DNA from 4 places in the Vibrio sp. 11986-1-5 genome. Region 3 is predicted to be linked to each of the others. Evidence: predicted binding sites of a transcription regulator. Region 3 holds the regulator's gene; each other region holds the start of a gene.
What was found. Region 3 encodes PurR, which represses purine synthesis genes. Its sites were predicted from a motif close to TNANGNAAACGTTTNCNTNA; they were not measured.

Region 1 (5,501 bases), on a different contig from region 3:
GGTTTGGTTGATAAAAAGATAAAGAACCTGAGGTTTTGGATAGAATGATATAAACTGTAATCAAGGATTTGCTAATCAAGCCCTTTTAAAGCCCCAGCCGTAGATAATAAGGATCGTTTTATGTTTTTTAATCAGCAGTCCAAACAATTAAAACAAGTTACTCAAGAGCGTGATCAGTTAATCGCCGCAGGCGATATTCTTACGGCAATCGGTAATCATACCGCCTACATCGAGTTTACTCCCCAAGGTGAAGTGTTATCTGCAAATAAGCTTTTCTTGCAAGTGACAGGGTATGGTTTAGAAGAGGTTAAAGGGCATCATCATCGAATGTTCTGTGCTAAAAAAGTGAGTGATTCTCCGGCTTATGCAACTTTTTGGCAGCAGCTCGCTCAAGGTCAGTCTCAATCGGGAACGTTTAGTCGTTTAACCAAAGGTGGGCAAGAAATTTGGATCGAAGCGACCTATATACCGATTAAAAATCAGCAAGGTAAAGTCTATAAGGTGATTAAAATTGCCAGTGATGTGACTAAAGCGAAACAAAAATTAGATTCACAGGCGGCCATTTTTAATGCGGTAGATAAATCGATGGCGGTGATCTCTTTTACGCCGGATGGGACAATTGTTGAAGCCAATAAAAATTTTTTAGCGGCGCTTGGTTATCAATTGAATGAAATTGTTGGCAAACACCACCGTATTTTTTGCGATGATGCGTTTCATCAAGAACATCCTAAATTCTGGAGCGAATTAGCGAAAGGCAAGTTTCAATCAGGATTGTTTAAACGTTTGACTAAGTATGGTGAAGAAATTTGGATCGAAGCGACCTACAATCCTATTTTTGATGATCAAGGTAAGGTGGTTCGAGTCACTAAATTTGCTAGTGATATAACCGATAGAATACAAAGGTCAAAACGGATAGAAGAGGCGACTCTGATTGCCGAGCAGCGTTCTCAAGAAACCGTTTCTTTAACTCACGATGGCTCCAAAATGGTGGCAGATGCAGCCGCTAGTGCACAAGATATTGAAGCTACGGTCAATAAAGCTAATGAGTTAATGGGGCAACTGGCCGGACAATCTAAACAGATTGTGCAAATCGTTACCACCATTTCTAGTATCGCTGATCAGACTAACCTATTGGCATTGAATGCGGCGATTGAAGCAGCAAGAGCTGGCGAGTATGGCCGTGGATTTGCAGTCGTTGCCGATGAGGTTCGATCACTTGCAGCCAATACCTCTAAAGCGACCGATGAAATTAGCGCTATTGTCAAAAGAAATACCGAATTAACGACAACCTCAGAAGCGAGTCTAGATAGCGTACGTGCCAAGGTGACGGAATGTAATAATCAGTTAAATATTACTAAAACATTAATTGAAGAAATACGTAAGGGTGCGGTGTACGTAGCGGAGACGATAGAAAAAATCAAGTAGAGTGGTGTTGCTCTTTTTGTTTAACGTGTATGTCTTTCCAGCTTGAAGCGCTTGACGCTTTAGCGATATTGGCTCGATTTTTATCTCTAATTACATAATTATTTATAATCATTGGGGGACCGTCTGGCCCCCTGCAGCTTCAAGGATGGTTCAGTACTCAATCTTTATCGCTTTAGCACATTCTATCGCTCTATCCGTTGCTTCCGTTGTCGTCTTACTACGCGTTAAAGCAACACCTAAACGACGACGCCCATCAATATCCGGTTTCGCAAATAAACGAACCTGAGCGGTTGGAATGCTTAGAGCGTCATCCAATCCTGAAAATTGGATGTTGTTTGAAAAACCTTGACCAAGAATCGCGGCTGAAGCAGAAGGCCCATATTGAGTTATCGTTCCGACAGGTAAACCGATAAATGCGCGAACATGCAGTGCAAATTCTGATAAATCCTGGGAAATCATCGTCACCATGCCAGTATCGTGTGGGCGAGGGGATACCTCATTGAAAATGACTTGGTCGCCTTTGACAAACAGTTCAACACCAAATAATCCATAGCCACCAAGCGCATTAACAATTTCCTCTGCTACATATTCAGCGGCTTTTAAGGCATTTTCGGACATAGCTTGTGGCTGCCAAGACTCACGATAATCACCGTCTTCTTGTCGGTGACCAATAGGAGCGCAAAAATGGACACCATCGATAGCGCGAACCGTTAATAAGGTGATTTCATAATCAAAATCAACAAAACCTTCGACGATGACTCGGCCTGCTCCTGAACGTCCACCTTGTTGAGCATAGTGCCAGGCTTGTTCAATATCCTCAGGGCTTCTTAAAACACTCTGACCTTTACCGGAAGAGCTCATGATCGGTTTACAGACACAAGGTAAGCCGATTTGCTCGACAGCGAGCACGAATTGCTCATAACTATCTGCAAATTGATAATTGGAGGTTGGTAGTGACAGCTGTTCAGCAGCGAGGCGGCGAATGCCCTCTCGATTCATCGTCAATTGAGTGGCTTTGGCGGTTGGGATAACCGTGAAACCTTGTGTTTCTAATTCGACCAGTTTATCCGTGGCGATAGCTTCGACTTCGGGCACGATATAGTGTGGTTGTTCTTGCTCGATGATTTGTTGTAGTGCTTGTGGATCAAGCATATCGAAAACATGATAACGATGAGCGACTTGCATCGCAGGGGCGTTCGCATAGCGATCACACGCAATCACTTCTAAACCAAGGCGTTGACATTCAATGGCGACTTCCTTACCAAGCTCGCCTGAACCAAGTAATAGCACCCGTGTTGCACTATTGAGAGTAGCCGTTCCCAACATAAAAAATCCTTATTCATACTCAATACCTAAGTGGCATTGACTTCTTCTTGAGAGATAAAAACAGCGGCAATGATACTGGAATCGTGTGAAAAAGAAAACGTTTGCTATTTGGGTTGGATGAAATCAAGTAGGGGCATGAGTGCGACAAATAAAATCGGGTTGTTATTGATTACTCATCAATATACTAACGCGACGAGTAATCAATATTGATTAAGACTAGAGTGCTAAATAAGACAAAGGAAGGTCTGGATTAATCACTTCGAGGGTCGCTTGAGTATCAGCTAAATGGCTGATTTGACCTTGTGCCATCTCGACTAACGCAGCGCCCGCTAAGTCGGTGAATTCTTCCCCTGCCATACGCAGTTGGATCAGTGCGACTTGTAGGGGAGGCAAGCTTGGATTAAAAGCGGCATTTTCTGCGTATGATCCGAAGTATTCTTGACCTGATTGAGTACGCAGCGCAACTCCACTGAGGTTATTAGTATAAGGAGCGTGGCTACGATTGAGAGCTTGAATTGCCGTTTGAACCAGTGAGTCTTGATCGTCACTGTTATAACCATGATCAATCGGGGTCATTAACGCCGATTCAATACCCAAATCCCTTGGCCCAAAAGATTCAGGTAAATAATCTTGCAGCGATTTTTCTTCCCTTTGTGGTAATTGAATCATTAAGGTGGTCGCTGTACTAAGCTCATTCATAAACTGTCGGCAGTGACCACAAGGACTATAATTGACCGTCATACTGGCTATGCCTTGTTCACCCTTCATCCACGCGTGACTAATCGCGGCTTGCTCAGCATGGATGGTTTGTCCTAGCTGCGCTCCGGAAAACTCCATATTAGCGCCAAAATAGAGCCGACCACTCACTCCTCGAGCAATCGCTCCGACATGAAAGTTGGAAATTGGCACGTACGCATAAGCCGCAGCGAGTGGCAGTAGAGCGACTCTGAGATCGGCGTCGTTTAATCCTGATAAAGTCAATAATTGATGGAATTGTTCAGCAGAAAGTGTCGCATCAAAGCGCTCGGCCGTGACGATAGGCGTTAGAAACTCGCTAAGCATGGCTGGCATTTGTGATAACGCTTGTTCGATTCGGCTATGCATAATTCATCCTTAATTGGTCAATTGAACTTCATTTTAGATAATTACCATAGTCATTCTGTGATTAAAGTCTCAATTCTTTATGTAAATTGATTTCATTTTTCATAATTAGAGTGAGGTCACACATAATACCCAGCGAATCTCCCAAAATCTCAACAAGACCCGTTTAATAAAAAAGCCATAGACTAAAAGCAAACAGGCTAGGGGCTAAAATAGAGGTGATCACACCACAGAGTACCAGTGCTAACGAGCTAAATGCCGCATCTCGTGGATCTTTTTCAGCACAGGTTGCAGTACCCAGAGCGTGAGCAATAGTCCCTGTGGTTAAGCCTCTAGCTATTGGGTGGGTAATATTCAGCAGGTTATAAATGGGATAGGCCATAATAGCGCCAAACAACCCGACAAGTAGAACAAGAATAGCGGCGATGGCAGGCTCTCCGCCCAAATTACTACTGACTTCCATTGCAATAGGTGTAGTGACGGATTTGCCCATCAAGGCGGCGACTAAGGTAATGTCTGCGTGCATTGATAAGGCAATAATGCTGGCCGTGAGCATAGACATGATGCTGCCAACGCCACAAGCTAAGAGAATAATTCGCCAATTTGCGCGAATTTGTGGTAATTGCTCATAAAGGGGATAAGCGAGCGCAACAACAGCAGGCTGGAGTAAATCACTGATCCAATGATTATCCGCGTAATATTCTTGGTAAGGCACTTCTAACCAGATCAGTAACGGAATTAAGATGGCGATGCAGATCAACAATGGATTAACTAAAGGTGAGCGGTATTTTTGAGCTACCCAACGAGCGAAAAAAAACACCATCAGTGTTATGAGTAACCACATTATTTTTTGCCTCTTTTTAAAAAGCGATCAAGCACGTAACCTACTGAAATCAAAACAAGGGTTGTTCCGCCAATCGCGCTGGCGATAATCGGCCAAAGGTTAGTTGCTAACATGTCAAAATGGACCATTAAGCCAACGCTGATTGGTACGAACAGCAAAATCATATAACGGATAAAAAGATGAGCGCTAGGTCGTACCCAATCGACGGGAACAATACCACTGGCCAGTAAAGCAAATAAAATTAGCAAGCCAAAAATACTACCTGGGATAGCAATCCCGAGCCAATGTTGTAGGCTAACGCCAGCCCATAGACATAAAAAAATAAGCCCCATTGAGACTAGATACTGCGCAGTCGTTTTCAATAATTTGGCGAGCTTAGGTATCATGGTGTGAATAAACCCTTTTTGTAATAAGCCATTTAAGAAGTAAGCGCTTCAACATAGCGATACACCGCTTTTAGTAAGGCGATCTTTTTAGCATCGTGTTGATGTTGCTCGACCAAATTTTCTAAATTGAGCATATAACTTGGTAACTGAGTAGCAAAATAATCTTGGCAATGACTTGCCCAACGGCGTTGTTCCGTTTCATTGAGTGTCCAAGGATAATGGCGCGCTCGATAACGGAACAGTAAAGGTGCAATGCGTTGATCACTGAATTGAATATCTAAATCAGCCAGTGACTCTGGCGCGGCAGAGCGAATAATGTCCATTGCCGCGCGATCGGCGGGAGAAAAGAAGCCATCATACAATTGGCAATCGACATCATTGCTCGGTGCAAAGTCTCGCTCACTACTGAAGACATTCAC
Region 2 (5,501 bases), on a different contig from region 3:
AGTAGTGAAGTATTAGAAGGTATTTCACAAGCCGTTGAGCAAATTGCTGAAATGTCAGCACAAATTGCTACTGCGGTTGAGCAGCAAGCCCATGTCGCCGAAGACGTTAATCAGCAAATCGTCAATATTTCCAACTTAGCGGAATCCACCCAACGGAGCGCAAATCAGCTGAATGATTGTATTAATGATGTCGATAAGGTTTCAGACGATCTACACGAACTTGTCGTGCGCTTCAAACAATAGCGCCGATCAAAAAGCCCCAGTACAAGTACTGGGGCTTAAGATATGGCACGCCCTACAGGATTCGAACCTGTGACCACCTGCTTAGAAGGCAGGTGCTCTATCCAGCTGAGCTAAGGGCGCTTTATGGGAGAGGATTATACGAGTTCAACCGCGTAAATCAACGCTTTTGACCGTTATTTTCTATCAAGTGCCTAAATATAAAGCAAAAGTACTATTTTAAAACGGGTTAACGTGTACATAACTCACGATGTCGTCGTCAGCCAACCGCATAACGTCTTATTAAAATAGCATGACTCATCACTATTTAGCTGATCACCTTTACCGAATTTGAAACAGAAAAATCCGCATAAACATTAAAAATCAAAAAGCAAACGTTTGCTTATGGATATTTTGCTTGCCATCTGCCACAATGCGCGGAAAATTTTGTGCTTTGCAGTGTAAGTAAGGAATGTTATGACGGCTCAATATATTGATGGAAAGTTAATCTCGCAAACGGTGCGATCTGAAGTCGCAGCACGAGTAAAAGCCCGCACCGATTTGGGACTACGGGCTCCGGGACTTGCAGTTGTTCTTGTCGGCGAAGATCCGGCTTCGCAAGTCTATGTCGGCAGTAAACGCCGCGCCTGTGAAGAAGTCGGATTTGTCTCGAAATCTTATGATCTGCCGGCAACAACGGGCGAAGCTGAGCTCTTAGCGTTAATTGATACGTTGAATCAAGACGACACTATTGACGGTATTCTTGTTCAACTTCCTCTACCTGCTGGCATTGATACGACCCAAGTACTAGAACGTATTGTACCAGATAAAGATGTCGATGGATTTCATCCTTATAATCTCGGTCGCTTAGCTCAGCGTATCCCTAAACTGCGCTCTTGCACCCCTAAGGGGATCATTACCTTATTAGAACGTTACAATATCGAATTGCGGAGTAAGCATGCCGTTGTCGTCGGTGCATCGAATATTGTAGGGCGTCCAATGAGTCTGGAATTACTACTAGCAGGATGCACAACGACAACCTGCCATCGTTTCACTAAAGATCTCGAACACCATGTTCGTCAAGCCGACATTTTAGTCGTCGCGGTCGGTAAGCCTAATTTTATTCCCGGATCTTGGGTGAAAGAAGGGGCAGTAGTGATTGATGTCGGTATCAATCGTCTTGCTTCTGGACAGTTGATTGGTGATGTCGATTTTGAAGTCGCACGCACACGAGCCAGTTTTATAACTCCCGTTCCTGGTGGGGTTGGCCCGATGACGGTAGCAAGTTTAATTGAAAACACTATGATGGCGTGCGAACAGTTCCATACCCAAGATAAAACGCAACATTAACCACTCGCATTAATTATCTCTGATTAACAATGAGAAGTAACATGTGAGACAAAAACGGGGCGAGCAATAATCTCTCTCGCCCCTTTTATATTTATAGTGATAAGATAACACCCGCTAGCGCTGCGCTCATTAAATTAGCCAAAACGCCAGCCCCAATCGCTCTAAAACCATATTGAGAGATAAAACTGCGCCGCTCTGGTACTAAACTCCCCAAGCCACCAATCAAGACCGCCATCGTCGAAATATTAGCAAAACCACATAAAGCAAACGTTATGATCGCTTGCGAATGTTCACTCAATTGTGATTGTACGTTGATGAATTGAATAAAAGCGACAAATTCATTGATGACGATTTTATTACCAATCAGTGATCCGGCGGTAATCGCCTCGTGCCATGGAATACCTAGTAACCATGCAATAGGTGCAAATACATACCCCAGTATCAACTCAAAACTTAATGTGATACCGAACCAGCCCCCTAGCCAGCCTAATAAACCGTTCAGCAACGCAATCACACTGACAAAAGCAAGCAGTGTCGCGCCAACCGCAACGGCAATTCGTAACCCCGACATCGCGCCATCAGCCATCGCCTCAACGACATTGGTTGCCTTTGGGATATCAATATCGATTTCAGCCTTTTGTTGGTGAGTCTGTGTTTCTGGAAACAGCATTTTTGCCATTAGCAAACCAGCCGGTGCAGACATAAATGCGGCAGCAATTAGATAGTTCAAATTAACACCCAATGACGCATAACCGACTAAAGTACCTCCAGCAACCGACGCCAAACCACAAGTCATTACTGCAAAAAACTGTGAATCACTCATCTGCTTTAAATAAGGCTTAACGACAAGAGGAGCTTCAATCATACCAACAAAAATATTGGCGGTTGCTGACAGTGATTCTGCTCGACCTGTGCCCAATAATTTTTGTAGCGCTCCGCCAATCAAGTTAATCACTTTCGGCATTAAGCCAATATGATATAACCCAGAAATTAACGCAGAAAAAAAGATAATGATACCAAGGACATGAATGGCAAATACAAATCCTACTTTTTCACTGGCTAATCCACCAAAGATAAAGCTGATCCCTTCTTGGCCATAATCGATCAAATGAGCAACAGCGCCTGTTACCCCATTGAGTATATCTTTACCGGCTGGCACATAGAGCACCAACAGGGCAAAACCTACTTGCAACAAAAAAGCCAAGCCGACCGTTCTAAGTCGAATATTTTTTCTATCTGCAGAAAATAGCCAAGCCACACTTAAAATGGTGATTACACCGAGCAATGAGATCATATATCTAATCCGAAAAGTTACTAATAATGTAAGGCGAGGCATTCTATAGTGCAAAAGTAGATGCGCAAGCCACAAATGTTAACGGAGTAGATCAAAAAAATATCACGCAACAATCGATCATTTAAGCCATTGAATTTCAACAAAACAAACGTTTGCTTTTTCAAATTCTTTCCATATAGAAATAATGTTTCTAAACATGGAAAGAATCTCTTACCTAAAATGATCAAACGTATTCATAGACGACGAATGTTGCCAAACGAGTAAAACAGAAGGAGAGATTGAAAACATTAAGTAGGCGAACTTAGCATCCTGTCGATGCAAAGCGTACATAAGGCTCTAAGCGACTATCCCAATAACAAGGACTCGCTAATTTGTCTTTGATAAAATCGATCACCGCCGACGTTTTCTTAGGCATATGCTGACGGCTAGGATAAACCGCATAAAACGGCATATTTTGGTTAGCGTGCCAATCTGGTAGTAATTGAATCAATTGTCCGTGACGAAATTCATCTTTAAGCAGATACGTCGCTAGATACGCCACCCCCCATCCAGCGACTGCCGCATCACGCACGGCTTCAGCCAAATCAACCGAGTAGTTACCAGAAACTTGTACAGTCAATTTGTGATCCGATTTGGCAAAAGACCAACGGGTATAGTCACGATCCCAACTGCGATAAATCAAACAATTGTGCTCTAATAATGCTTCTGGAGTATGCGGCGTACCGTGTTGAAGTAAATAGTCCGGAGAAGCAACCACGACAAAACGACTGTCTGCTAGACGCTGAGCAATATATCCCTGTGGCAAATGCTCATTACTGGTTATCCACAAATCAAGCCCCTCTTGTAGCATGTCGACGCGATGATCAAACAGGTGCACCTCGACTTGTAGATCAGGATAACGTTGACGCAATGCTTCTAGCGCCGGCAAAATATGTAAAGTTCCAAAAGATTGCGATAAACCCAAACGAAGCAGCCCTGAGACTTCATTACGTTGACTCTCAACCTCAGCTTGCGCTTCATCAACCAAACGAAGTAACTGAGTGCAATACTGATAGAAACCTTGCCCCGCTTCGGTAATGGTGACACTCCGCGTTGTACGTTGTACCAACTTAATTCCCAAAGACGCTTCAAGCAAAGCCAACTGTTTACTGACATGAGAGACCGATACGCCCAATTGCTTGGCGGCAGCGGTAAAGCCTTTTTGCTGTACCAAAGTAGCAAAAATGACCATTTGCCCAGCTCGCTCTGCTAACACTGATTTTCCTTCTAGTATAATGTGCCTTGTAAGAAGATGGTCTTAATGCGGTTAATGCGCCGCACCTTGTAACTGAGCATAACATTCGGCGGTTTCGCTAAGTATCTCTAACATCTTTGCTGTTTCCGTTTCTTCATTCATCACGATCCCCTGCTTGGCGTTGCTATCGACCTGTGTTGCAAAAGCACACAACTTATCGGCACCAAAACTGGCGGCGCTGCTTTTTAGTGCATGGCTGATTTCAATTAAATAAGTCATGTTACCACCATCAGCACCTTGAGTGAGTTGCTGATGATAAAGGTGAAGTTCACCTAAAAAAATATCCATTAGAATAGGAATATTCTCTTTGCCAATCTCTTTAGCCAACGCATCAATTTTTTCGGTATTCATCCACTGCATAACGTCTCTAGCGCTCCTTTTCCTGCTCTTTTTCATTCCAGGTTTGCAGCTTGCGATAAATCGTTGAGGGACTGACATCCAAATAACTCGCCGCTCTTGGAATATTACCATCACACACTTCGATGGCTTTTTCTATCGCTTGTTTTTCCGTTAGCCATAACGGGAAGATATCATGTACCGACAATACCTTCTCATTAGGAGACAAAAAGGTAGGTTCTGCCATTCTTGGTGCATTGAGTGGTGGAGGCAACATTGATAAGGTAATTTCTTGTCCATCATTCAATACCACGACATTACGTAGGACGTTTTGTAACTGACGCACATTACCTGGCCATTCATAATGTTTGAAGCGCTCTGTCACTTCTGAAGAGAGACGAACAAATCCTTTACCTTCCTCTTTCGCCATATGACCTAATAGTGAATAAGCAATTTCAATCACATCATCGCCACGTTCTCGTAGTGGCGGTAAATGTAGTGGAATGACGTATAAACGGTAATATAAGTCTTCGCGAAAACGGCCTTGTTGAACTTCTTTCCAAGGATCACGGTTCGTGGCACAGACAAAGCGCACATCGACACTGTGTAGCTTAGAAGAGCCGACTTTTTGAAAAGTACCCGTTTGGATAAAACGTAATAATTTGGTTTGCAGGTCAAGATCCATCTCGCACAACTCATCCAAAAAGAGCGTCCCACCATCAGCTAACTCCGCGGCACCCTGTCTATCTGAGGCGGCTCCGGTAAAGGCACCTTTGACGTGGCCAAAAAGCTCACTTTCAATCAAGTCTTTTGGAATCGCAGCACAGTTGATGGCAATAAATGGTTTGTCGCCTCGCTTGCTGGCAGCATGAATCGCTTCAGCGCACACTTCTTTACCTGTACCACTCTCACCAGTAATAAAAATACTGGCTTTACTGCTCGCTGCGGAATCAATCGTGCGATATACCGCCTGCATCGTTTGGCTACTGCCAATAAAACCTTGATAGT
Region 3 (5,501 bases):
AATTTTTCATGGCTCAATACAGCAATCGCTATTAAAAACGCCAGCCGTTCAGCAGGTAAGTTCAAAGAAAAATCGTGCTGCTTCACCCAACTGACGAGTTCATCAATCGGTTGTTCAGTCGCATTGTGAGTCATATCACTCATTGTTCTTCCTGTGGTTGTTTCCTAGCCCAAACATGGATGTAGCGTCCTAAAGATAGATAAGGCTCTTGGCGGCAAAATTGTTGCTCTAATGCCAACAGGTCTGCAAACTCAAACTCGCCCATATTGGCCATATTGCCGATATAGTCACTAAAGCAGCGAATACCTGACTTACCCATGATTTGATATCCAGCATGTTCAATCCACTGATATACATCAGCGGGGATCAGCCCTTTTTGTGGCTGTAATTTAAATCGTTTACGATGTGGCATGCCATTTAAAATATGTGGAATATTGCCACATACCGCATTTTTATAAACTAAGCCATGTTGGTTGTAAAACATCACCGAGACAATACCGCCGGGACGTACCAGTGTTAATAACTGCTGTAAAGCCTCTTGGGGATCGGTCAACCATTCCATCACTGCATGAAATAAAATGATATCAACGGGCTCCGTCAAGTGTTGCTGCACAGCTTGTACCGAGGAATGCACAAAGCGAAACCTCTCTAATAACCCTTGGCCAGTCACTTCTTGTTTGGCCAAATCGAGCATCTCTTGCGAAAGATCACATAATGTAATCTGATGACCAAGCCTCGCGAGTTTTTGCGACATTTGCGCAAGGCCACCGCCCGCATCCAAAACATGCAGTGGTGTTGTTTGGCCGTTAAAATGGGTCAAAATTTGCGTGAGATCATCCCAAACAATGACTTGACGAATCTCGCCTTTGTCAGAGCCGTAAATATTTTTTGCAAATTTGTGGGCAATATCGTCGAAATTGCGATCTTCAGTCACAGTAGCTTGAGTTATGATAATAAATCGTGCTGCTATTCTGTCATAGGAATGGCAGGAATAAAGGACCTTTCGCTGATTTTATTATCAAGTGCTGTTTTTTCGGACTATTTAATCTATGTTTGAGCTGAAAAAAATCGTTTCTTCTCTACTGATGCCATTACCAGCGCTGCTGTTGATTGGTTTTATCGGCTTAATGCTGATTATGTTTACCGCTAAGCGTAAAACTGGTTGCCTAGTAGTATTGTTTTCTTTGTCCAGTTTATTCGCCATTTCTTTTCAACCAATCTCCAGTCAGTTATTGATGCCTTTGGAGCGTCAGTACAGCGCTTTTTTACCAGTTGAAGGTACTATCGATTACGTAATGGTACTAGGTAATGGTCATGTCGTTGATGATAGCATTCCACCAACCTCAGAACTCACTCGAGCCGCTTTAATGCGTCTGACGGAAGGTATTCGTGTCATGCGAATGTATCCCGGTTCAAAACTTATCTTGTCCGGCTATACAGGAGGTAGTGAAATTAGCCATGCACGTATGTTGGCTAAAGTTGCGCTGGCGCTTGGTGTTGCTAAATCGGACATTATTTTGCTTGAAACCGCGCAAGATACGTGGGAAGAAGCGAGACAAGCAGCGGCTTTTGTTCAGCAGCGCACTTTAGTTCTGGTCACTTCGGCCAGTCACATGACCCGAGCAATCAATGAGTTTCAATCTGCTGGGCTAAACCCAATCCCAGCACCAACCAATTATCTAGCTCAAACTAATATCAGCCAAGCTTGGGATAAATATACCCCAAGAGCGCTCTATTTAGAGCAAACTGAACGATATTGGTATGAAACCATGGGGCTCATTTGGCAAACGATGCGCGACTGGGTCACTCATGAACCTAAGTTGCCTGAATCAAAACCTATGATAGAGGGTAACTGATTTTCTCGTTATCAGTCGAAAAGTGGTGGTGTGCACAACTTGATAAACATTGTACCTATTTAGCATTAAATGGAAGGATTATGGGCCGAATTTGATTGCGAGTTACTGCGTTGCAGTCTAGAATCTTGCTGGTTATCAACAAGATTAAATGTAACCAATAGGCCGCTATTTAACAGCGGTTTTTGTGTTTTTATTACTTTTAGGCTGACGTTAGCCTATACCCGAATCATGAGACTTTGCATAAAGGGCAGCTCCGGTAATACCCTTGGCAAACCTCTCGTCTATCACACTCCCTAGTAGGATGATTGCATTTTCGGGCACACAACTACTGCTCCAGTTGTCTCAACACCGAGCAGTCATCGACAGGATAATTTTATGGCTACGATTAAAGACGTTGCACGCCTAGCGGGCGTATCAACAACAACCGTATCTCATGTCATCAATAAAACTCGTTTTGTGGCAGAAACCACCCAAGAAAAAGTCTTGGACGCTGTTAAACAGCTGAATTATGCACCGAGCGCGGTCGCACGCAGCTTAAAATGTAATACAACGCGTACAATCGGTATGCTAGTGACTCAATCAACCAACTTATTTTTTTCTGAAGTAATCGATGGGGTTGAAAGTTATTGTTACCGCCAAGGCTACACACTCATTCTCTGTAATACTGGTGGTATCTACGAGAAACAGCGTGATTATATTCGCATGCTTGCTGAAAAGCGGGTCGACGGTATGTTGGTCATGTGCTCCGATTTAACGGAAGAGTTACTTGAGATGTTAGACAGTCATCCCTCCATCCCTAAAGTTATTATGGATTGGGGCCCACAAACGTCACAAGCGGATAAAATCATTGATAACTCTGAAGAAGGGGGTTATCTGGCTACAAAATATTTGATCGAAAATGGGCACACTGAAATCGCTTGTCTAAGCGGTCACTTTGTTAAAGCCGCCTGTCAGGAGCGTATTGCCGGTTTTCGTCGTGCCATGGCAGAAGCTAACCTAACCGTTAAAGAAGATTGGATCTTAGAAGGTAACTTCGAATGCGATACTGCCGTTCTGGCCGCGGATAAAATCATTGCGATGGATACACGCCCTACTGCGGTGTTTTGCTTTAATGACACCATGGCATTAGGCTTAATCAGCCGTTTACAGCAACGTGGCGTACGCGTACCAGACGATATGTCTGTTATTGGTTATGACAATATTGAGTTAGCTGAATATTTTTCTCCACCACTGACCACTGTGCACCAACCTAAACGCCGTGTAGGTAAAAATGCCTTTGAAATATTGTTAGAACGTATTAAAGATAAAGAACATGAGAGACGTATTTTTGAAATGCACCCAGAAATCGTTGAGCGTGATTCAGTCAAAAAACTCACTAATTAATAGATAAGCACTTCATTACCCCATCATAAATCACAAGCTCCAATCATAACTCTAGGCTATGATTGGAGCTATTAATACCCAAACCATTCACACTACCAATGAAATAAAAGGCATACTAGTGATGACTGAGTGTGATACTTATTCAATGATTTGTTTATTTTATACATCCACGTTATACTATTTTGTCAATAATGAAACGTGTCACGCACAGGGCAAACCATCTGAAAAGATGGGACGCAAAGCCTCCGGCCTAAACCAAAGTGGTAGGTAGCGGGGTTGCCGATGACAAAATAGCCAAAAGAAGAAGTCAACTCCCCTTACTATTATGCTTTTTGACTTTTTGCTATTTTCTCGGACCTGATTTTGCTGGCGAATTGCTTAATACACCGAGAATAACAGCATGGATAAACCCGTATTAAAAGATTCAATGCGACTATTCGAACTGCTTGGCCAGGTCAAGTCGCGCTCAATGTTTGGTGGCTTCGGGATTTTTGTCGATGACACCATGTTCGCTTTAGTTGTCAATAATCAACTGCATCTTCGAGCTGACGATGAATCGGTCAAAGTTTTTTCCGCAAGAGGCTATCTGCCCTATGTTTATAAAAAACGGGGCTTTCCTGTGGTGACTAAATACTTTGCGTTACCTGATACCTGTTGGCTTAATCCAAACTATATCTTGCAAGAAGCAACCACTGCATTACGCCATGCAAAAGCTGAGCGAGAGCAACAAGAGCAAACGAAACCCACTCGCTTAAAAGACCTGCCTAACTTGCGCTTAGCGACTGAACGGATGCTTAAAAAAGCAGGTATTCACTCCGTTGATCAGTTACAACAAGCTGGTTCTGTTGCGGCTTATCAAGCAATTAGACAAAGTCACTCATCGGATGTCAGTGTAGAACTATTGTGGGCATTAGAAGGGGCAATTGAAGGTAAACACTGGTCGGTTATCCCCCCAAGCCGCCGAGAAGAACTGAAAAAAAGCCTATTCTAATTCAGATACCTAGCCCGCTAGCCAGTCAGGCGTAGCGGGCATATTGATCCGTAATCACTTACCCTGATAGATATTATAGCCGTTTGAAATTCATCATTTCGGTATCATTGACACGACTTGAATGGACAAAACTGCAAGCCATCCCCTTCCATCGCTATCGTTATAAATCAACAACATAATAAAACTAGGGCAACTAAACCTAGCTGCCTCACAATCGTATTCTTCTATTAGCAAATGGAGAAATTAAAGCACAGAATGAGATAAAGTGGTTGGTGTGCTTTGCCGCTGGATAAATTGAATCGACAGCTGGTTAAACAACTCCGGTTGTTCGACATTACAAACATGCCCACAGTTTGGAAGCTCCAACAGCTCACTTTGCCGATGAGCGGCGACCATTTCACGTACTGGGCGAATAAACATGTAATCACGCTCTCCCATTAAATACAACGTCGGAATAGGCAATTCTCTATCTTTAAAATAACGCATTAATGGATTCACTTCGGCAGTCAACGTAAACCAACGTTTAAATTCTTGCTGACACAATTTTTTAGCTTCTCGAACAAACAAATGACGAGACTCTTTCTGACTGCGTTGTGGCATCACAATGTAAGCAAACAGACGATATAACCACATATAGGGGATGAGATGTTTACTTAAATGACCGAGCTTAACTAATAGTTGCGAACGAATATTCAAGCGAGTAACCGCCCCACCTAATACCATAGAGCGAACTCGCTGAGCAGATAATTCGGCAATATTACGCACGATGATCGTGCCCAAAGACATCCCGACAAAATGAGCTGAAGCTATTTTCAAGTGATCCAGTACTTTGAGGACGTCGATGGTCACCGTTTTAAAAGTATATCGATTAGTAATCAGATCTTTGATAATACGATGAGATTTTCCGTGACCGCGTAAATCAATCAATAACAAGTTAAAATGCTGTTTGTACGCTTTGATCTGTTTAAACCAAATAGATGAGCTTCCGCCAGCGCCATGCACAAACACCACCCATTCTCGGCTAGTTGGGTGTGGATAGACTTTATGGAACAGTAAAGATTGAGACATGGATACCACAGAAAATCAAAATCATTGATACTGAGAGATTAGCATATTTTAGTGTCAAAAATCGTTTTTGAGTTGTAAAAAACTATTGTGAGTAGACCGATGAGGAAACGCTCCCCATCGGTACAGAAGAACATAATTCAGAAAAGGAATAATAGGCTATCCGCTCACCAAGCACTTGTATGCACTTCTAGCCTTTACTCGCA
Region 4 (5,501 bases), on a different contig from region 3:
AAAGACAGTGCCATGATTAAAATCGCTCGGCGATCAAGCTCAACTCGCGAAATGATTCGTACCCCAGCGGCGGCAATCGTGCCAAACATGACAATCGTTGCGCCACCCAGTACCGGCTCTGGAATTAACTGGACAAAGCTTGCTACACCGGGAAATAGCCCAAGTAACATCAGCATCGCCGCGATGAAATAACCGACATAACGGCTAGCAACGCCAGTTAATAATATCACCCCATTATTTTGGCTAAAGGTTGAGTTAGGGAAACTGTTCAGCAGTGCGGCAAGAGCGGAGTTAATCCCATCAGCCAGTACGCCTCCTTTGATACGCTTCATATAGACGGGGCCTTTGACCGGTTCTCCTGAGACTTCCGAGGTCGCAGTGATATCGCCAATCGCTTCTAACGCCGTGATCAAAAAAATCAACACTAATGGAATGAATAAAGACCAATCAAAGCTTAGTCCATATTGCATTGGGATAGGCAGGGCGATGAGGCTACTTTGAGGACGCTGTGTAGTATCGACCATGCCGAGTAAGTAAGCCATGATATAACCGACCAGCATGGCGATGACGATAGAGGCAACGCGAATATACGGATTGCGAGCTCGGTTAAGGATCACGATAAGCGCTAATACGGTGCCCGCTAAGGCGAGTTTATCAAGGCTACCAAAGCTACCATCACTCAGTGTGCTGTAGCCGCCTCCGATAGAGACTAAACCCACTTGGACTAAGGTCAAACCGATTAACGTGACCACGATACCAGAAACTAAAGGGGTAATGATCCGCTGGGCAAATTGCAGCACACGTGATAGTAAAATTTCAGCAAAAGAGGCGACTAAAATGGTACCAAAAATCGCCGCCATCATAGTGGCGATATCCGCTCCGCCCGCTTTCAGCGCGAGGCCCGCGCCAATGATTGGCCCAAGAAAGTTAAAGCTGGTGCCTTGAATCGAGAGCAGTCCTGAGCCAATCGGCCCGAAGGTTCGGATCTGAATAAAAGATGAAAGACCAGAGGCAAACAGCGACATACTAATAATGGTATTGGTTTGATCGGCCGGAACCCCTAACGCTTGGCAAATGATCAGCGACGGTGTGATGACGGCAACGAACATCGCCAGTAAATGCTGGATTGCGGCGAATAAAGTTTGGGGCAAAGGCGGGCGCTCATTTAATTGATAGATCAATTCAGAGGGACGCGTATCGTGTTGGTGACTCATGATGGTATCCTAAAATGACAGTCGATGATGTGCGCTGAATGGGCCGTCACCGTTGAGTTTTTATCACCTGTGATTGCTGTTAATCAGGCTCAACTCTGAGTTGACCAAGCCGGATTCTCTGCTTGCTATAGTCGAGTGCTAGTAGAGACATCGTTATCTTGGTGATTTTGGGCGGGGATTATAGATCCTTAATCAGAAAAAGCAAACGTTTGCTTTTCAATGTATCAATAAGAGGTAACAGACATCATTGTACGTTCAAGTAACACGAAAACGAGAATGTGGTGAATATTAGGCTTTGGCGTAGACTTCGCGCTCACCGAGCCAGCGTTCAATAATCGCATCAGCATGAGTGGGGTAGTGATCATGAATGTGCCGCGCTATTCTTTGTACTTCTGGAATTAAGCGTTGATCACGAACCAGATCGGCAATTTTGAAATCAGCTAATCCGGTTTGTTTCGTGCCCAATAATTCACCCGGACCACGAATTTCTAAATCGCGCTGAGCAATCACAAAACCATCGTTGCTTTCCCTTAATACGGCCAAACGTTTTTGCGCGGTTTTCGATAAGGGTGAACGGTACAGCAGCACACAGTGACTGGCGACAGAACCGCGACCTACTCGGCCACGCAATTGATGCAATTGTGCTAAACCTAATCGCTCTGGATTTTCAATGATCATCAAGCTAGCGTTCGGTACATCGACGCCGACTTCAATGACGGTAGTTGCCACTAACAGGTGCAATTGATTGTCTTTAAAGGCTTGCATCACCTGCTGTTTTTCTGCGGGTTTCATGCGTCCATGGACCAAGCCAATCTTAAGTTCAGTCAACTGGCGCTGTAGTTCTTCAGCGGTATCGGCCGCAGCTTGCGCCTCCAGCACTTCAGATTCATCAATTAAAGTACAGACCCAATAAGCTTGTTTATGCTCATGCAGGCAAGCATGACGAACCCGTTCGATGATATCACTGCGCTTGGTATCCGGGATCGCCACGGTTTGGATTGGCGTGCGTCCGGGAGGCAGTTCATCAATAATTGAAGTTTCTAAATCCGCATAGGCGGTCATGGCAAGAGTCCGTGGGATCGGGGTCGCAGTCATAATTAACTGGTGTGGATAAGCGCCTTGTTTTGCGCCTTTTTCACGCAGCTCTAAGCGTTGATGGACCCCGAAACGGTGCTGCTCATCGATAATGACTAACGCAAGGTGATCAAACTCAACCTGCTCTTGAAAAAGTGCATGGGTACCGACGATCATTTTTGCGGTGCCAATGGCAATCTGCGTTAATTCAGTTTGTCGAGCTTTGCCTTTTAGTTTGCCAGCAAGCCAAGCAACTTGAATACCTAACGGAGCAAACCAGTTGGCGAAGTTCGCCGCATGTTGTTCGGCCAGCAATTCGGTTGGCGCCATCAGCGCCACTTGATAACCGTGTTCAATGGCTCTGAGTGCGGCTAAAGCGGCGACCAACGTTTTTCCGGAACCGACATCCCCTTGCACTAGGCGCATCATTGGATGGGCTTGGCTGAGATCGGTTTCAATCTCTTCTACGACTCGCGTTTGCGCTTGAGTCGGTTGAAAAGGCAGCTGGGCAAGAAATTGTTTTTTGAGTTGACCTTGAGTGATGAGAGGCAGCGCCGCGTCTTGTTGACCTTTGCTACGTACCGCGAGCATAGAGAGGTTTTGCGCTAATAACTCCTCGATGATCAGGCGAACTTGAGCGGGATGACGCCCTTCATCAAATTGGCTCAGATCGATATCAGTAGGCGGGTGATGCAAAATATGCAGCGCTTGAGCAAGGCTGATCTGTTTATCGTACAATCCATCAGGCATCAGTTCTTGTACCGCGGCTTTGTCGAGTAGCGCAAGAGCTTGTTCGGTTAAACTGCGCAGTGTACTTTGCCTTAGGCCTTCCGTGGTTGGATAAACGGGGGTCAGCGTTGCTTCTTCGGGTTGTGCATCTTGTGGCTGAGTATAAAGCTGATAATCGGGATGGATGATCTCCAGTCCGTGATTTCCGGGTTTGATCTCGCCAAACGCATAAATCACCTTACCAATCGCGAAGCTATTTTTCATCGCTGCAGTAAAATTGAAAAAACGCAGCGTGAGAGAGCCATTACCATCACTGATCTTTACGGTGAGCATTTTCCGTCGGCCGAAATGGGTATCTGTGGCGGTGATTTTACCTTGGACTGCTGCCCACAAGCCTGGGTGTAGCTTGACCATCGGATAGATACGTGAGCGGTCTTCATAACGCAGTGGAAGATGAAATAGCAGATCCTGTACATTGCTTAAGCCAACTTTAGCGAGCTTTTCAGCGACTTTAGCGCCGACACCCGATAGGGATGTTAATGGTATTGCGGACAGAAGCTGCGACATAATATCAACCAGTTAATCAGAAATGGTACGTGTTATTCAATCATTGGGCTGTGTATTTGTACAGTTAAATTATGCGCGCTGCATCGCGTCCCACCATTTTTCATCAGCGATGATCTGCCCTTGATCGTCCAATAATGGGTATGCCAGTCCTTTACGTTTGGCGACTTTAGCCAGAACCGGATGACCGCGCTCAAACAAAATACGCTGAATCGTTGCTTGGGATAGGGCGCTTTGTTCGCGGTCATACATCCCAGCTTGCTGACGCTGGCGCTGCGCTTCATATAAGATCAGCGCACTAGCCACCGAAACATTCAAGGATTGAACCATACCCACCATAGGAATAACAATATCATGATCGGCCAATTGCAAGGCCTGTGGCGAGATGCCTGATTTTTCACTGCCGAAAATGATGGCCGTGGGTTGGGTGTAATCAATCGCTCGAAAATCAATAGCGTGCTCGGACAAATTGGTCACCAATATTTGCATGCCAGTCTCTTTTAAGTGGCTGACGGCCTCTAGCGTGCTGTTGTGAGTCTGGACTTCAACCCAGTTACGTGCTCCTGCCGATGTATGGCTTAAGGTACGCATTTGTTCGTTTGGCCATACAGCATGAATCTGGTGTAACCCAACCGCATCGGCGGTGCGGATCACTGCAGAGACATTATTCGGTTTATGGACTTCTTCCAAACAGACGGTTAAGTCGGTTTGACGGGCTTTAAGCACATTTTGAATGCGTTGATAACGTTCTAAATTCATAAATCTATTTATGTGCTCACGCTAATGCGGCACACCTTTTCTTCGTCAGTTTATTGCTAATAAAAAAGCCCTGATTCAGGGCTTTCTGTGCGTTGATGGGTTAGTACTTTCTGCGCCGCACTTTTAAGGCGTTTGGCATCACACGAATTTTTCGCATGATCCCTGCTAAGTGGACTCGGTCTTTGGTGCTTAACAGAACCGTTACTGTATACAAACGGCCATCACGTTCTTCGGTAGAAAGACCGTGGATATTAGAGCCAGTATTGGAAATAACATTGGTTAAATCGGCCAGTGCACCTTGGCGATTATGCATATCCACCGTCAGTTCAGCGATAAAGTCTTGATCGTAATCTTTGGTCCATTCCACCGCCATGTATTTATCCGGCTCTCGTTGATAGCCGCGTACATTTGGACAGGTTTCACGGTGTACAACCAAGCCTCGTCCCGGAGAAACATGAGCAATGATCGAATCATCGGGGATCGGATGGCAGCAATTAGCGAAGGTTAATAAAATGCCTTCTGCGCCACGGATAGGCAATTTTTTCTTCGCCGAACCGTCAGGGTTTTCTGTTTCGTTGAGTTCATCGGCATTACCCAGTAAGCGGCGTGCGATGACGATACTCATTAGTTCACCCAAACCAATCGCGGCGAGTAAATCTTGCTCATTAGCGATTTTGAGTTCGCTTAGGACATGGTTCAGATTTTCTGGACTAATATCGGTCAGTGAGCGCTCACCGAGAGCGTGATTGAGCAGTCGGCGACCTAAGGTGATGGACTCTTCGCGGCGCATGGTTTTCAGTACCTGACGAATTTTAGTCCGCGCACGAGAGGTCACCACATAGTTGAGCCAAGCGGCGTTTGGTCTTGCGCCGGGCGCACTGATGATCTCGACGGTTTGACCATTTTTAAGCGGTTTACTCAGTGGGTAAGGGTTGCGATCGACTCGTGAGCCAACGCAAGTATTACCCACATCGGTATGAACCGCGTAAGCAAAATCGACCGCGGTAGCGCCCATCGGTAGTTCTACGATGCGCCCTTTGGGAGTAAAGACGTAGATTTCATCGGGGAAGAGATCCGATTTTACGTTTTCAATAAATTCAAACGAGTTACCCGCACTTTGTTGTAACTCAAGTAAACTTTGCATCCAACGCTGGGCTTTGA

Region 1: purT (phosphoribosylglycinamide formyltransferase 2) is a predicted target of PurR. The motif match lies at 2,841-2,860, and genes of this name have one in related genera.
Region 2: AACS00_RS15760 (NupC/NupG family nucleoside CNT transporter) is a predicted target of PurR. The motif match lies at 3,004-3,023, and genes of this name have one in related genera.
Region 4: AACS00_RS13945 (uracil-xanthine permease family protein) is a predicted target of PurR. The motif match lies at 1,412-1,431, and genes of this name have one in related genera.

Annotation. Positions count from the first base shown of each region.
Region 1 covers NZ_CAWNVW010000022.1:158,376-163,876, forward strand. Annotated here, with positions in the region: gene AACS00_RS06605 (thiopurine S-methyltransferase) at 1-22, shown strand, start outside; gene AACS00_RS06610 (methyl-accepting chemotaxis protein) at 121-1,425, shown strand; gene purT (phosphoribosylglycinamide formyltransferase 2) at 1,576-2,751, opposite strand; gene cdd (cytidine deaminase) at 2,968-3,855, opposite strand; gene AACS00_RS06625 (CidB/LrgB family autolysis modulator) at 4,019-4,696, opposite strand; gene AACS00_RS06630 (CidA/LrgA family protein) at 4,696-5,082, opposite strand; gene sbcB (exodeoxyribonuclease I) at 5,115-5,501, opposite strand, start outside.
Region 2 covers NZ_CAWNVW010000053.1:123,100-128,600, forward strand. Annotated here, with positions in the region: gene AACS00_RS15745 (methyl-accepting chemotaxis protein) at 1-243, shown strand, start outside; tRNA gene AACS00_RS15750 (tRNA-Arg) at 287-363, opposite strand; gene folD (bifunctional methylenetetrahydrofolate dehydrogenase/methenyltetrahydrofolate cyclohydrolase FolD) at 697-1,569, shown strand; gene AACS00_RS15760 (NupC/NupG family nucleoside CNT transporter) at 1,661-2,863, opposite strand; gene AACS00_RS15765 (LysR family transcriptional regulator) at 3,165-4,118, opposite strand; gene luxU (quorum-sensing phosphorelay protein LuxU) at 4,170-4,517, opposite strand; gene luxO (quorum-sensing sigma-54 dependent transcriptional regulator LuxO) at 4,525-5,501, opposite strand, start outside.
Region 3 covers NZ_CAWNVW010000011.1:518,101-523,601, reverse strand. Annotated here, with positions in the region: gene mukF (chromosome partition protein MukF) at 1-143, opposite strand, end outside; gene cmoM (tRNA uridine 5-oxyacetic acid(34) methyltransferase CmoM) at 140-934, opposite strand; gene elyC (envelope biogenesis factor ElyC) at 1,050-1,856, shown strand; gene purR (HTH-type transcriptional repressor PurR) at 2,232-3,239, shown strand; cyclic di-GMP riboswitch class I at 3,441-3,523, shown strand; gene AACS00_RS05335 (TfoX/Sxy family DNA transformation protein) at 3,640-4,230, shown strand; gene AACS00_RS05330 (alpha/beta fold hydrolase) at 4,474-5,298, opposite strand.
Region 4 covers NZ_CAWNVW010000051.1:199,778-205,278, reverse strand. Annotated here, with positions in the region: gene AACS00_RS13945 (uracil-xanthine permease family protein) at 1-1,214, opposite strand, end outside; gene recG (ATP-dependent DNA helicase RecG) at 1,503-3,584, opposite strand; gene trmH (tRNA (guanosine(18)-2'-O)-methyltransferase TrmH) at 3,654-4,340, opposite strand; gene spoT (bifunctional GTP diphosphokinase/guanosine-3',5'-bis pyrophosphate 3'-pyrophosphohydrolase) at 4,441-5,501, opposite strand, start outside.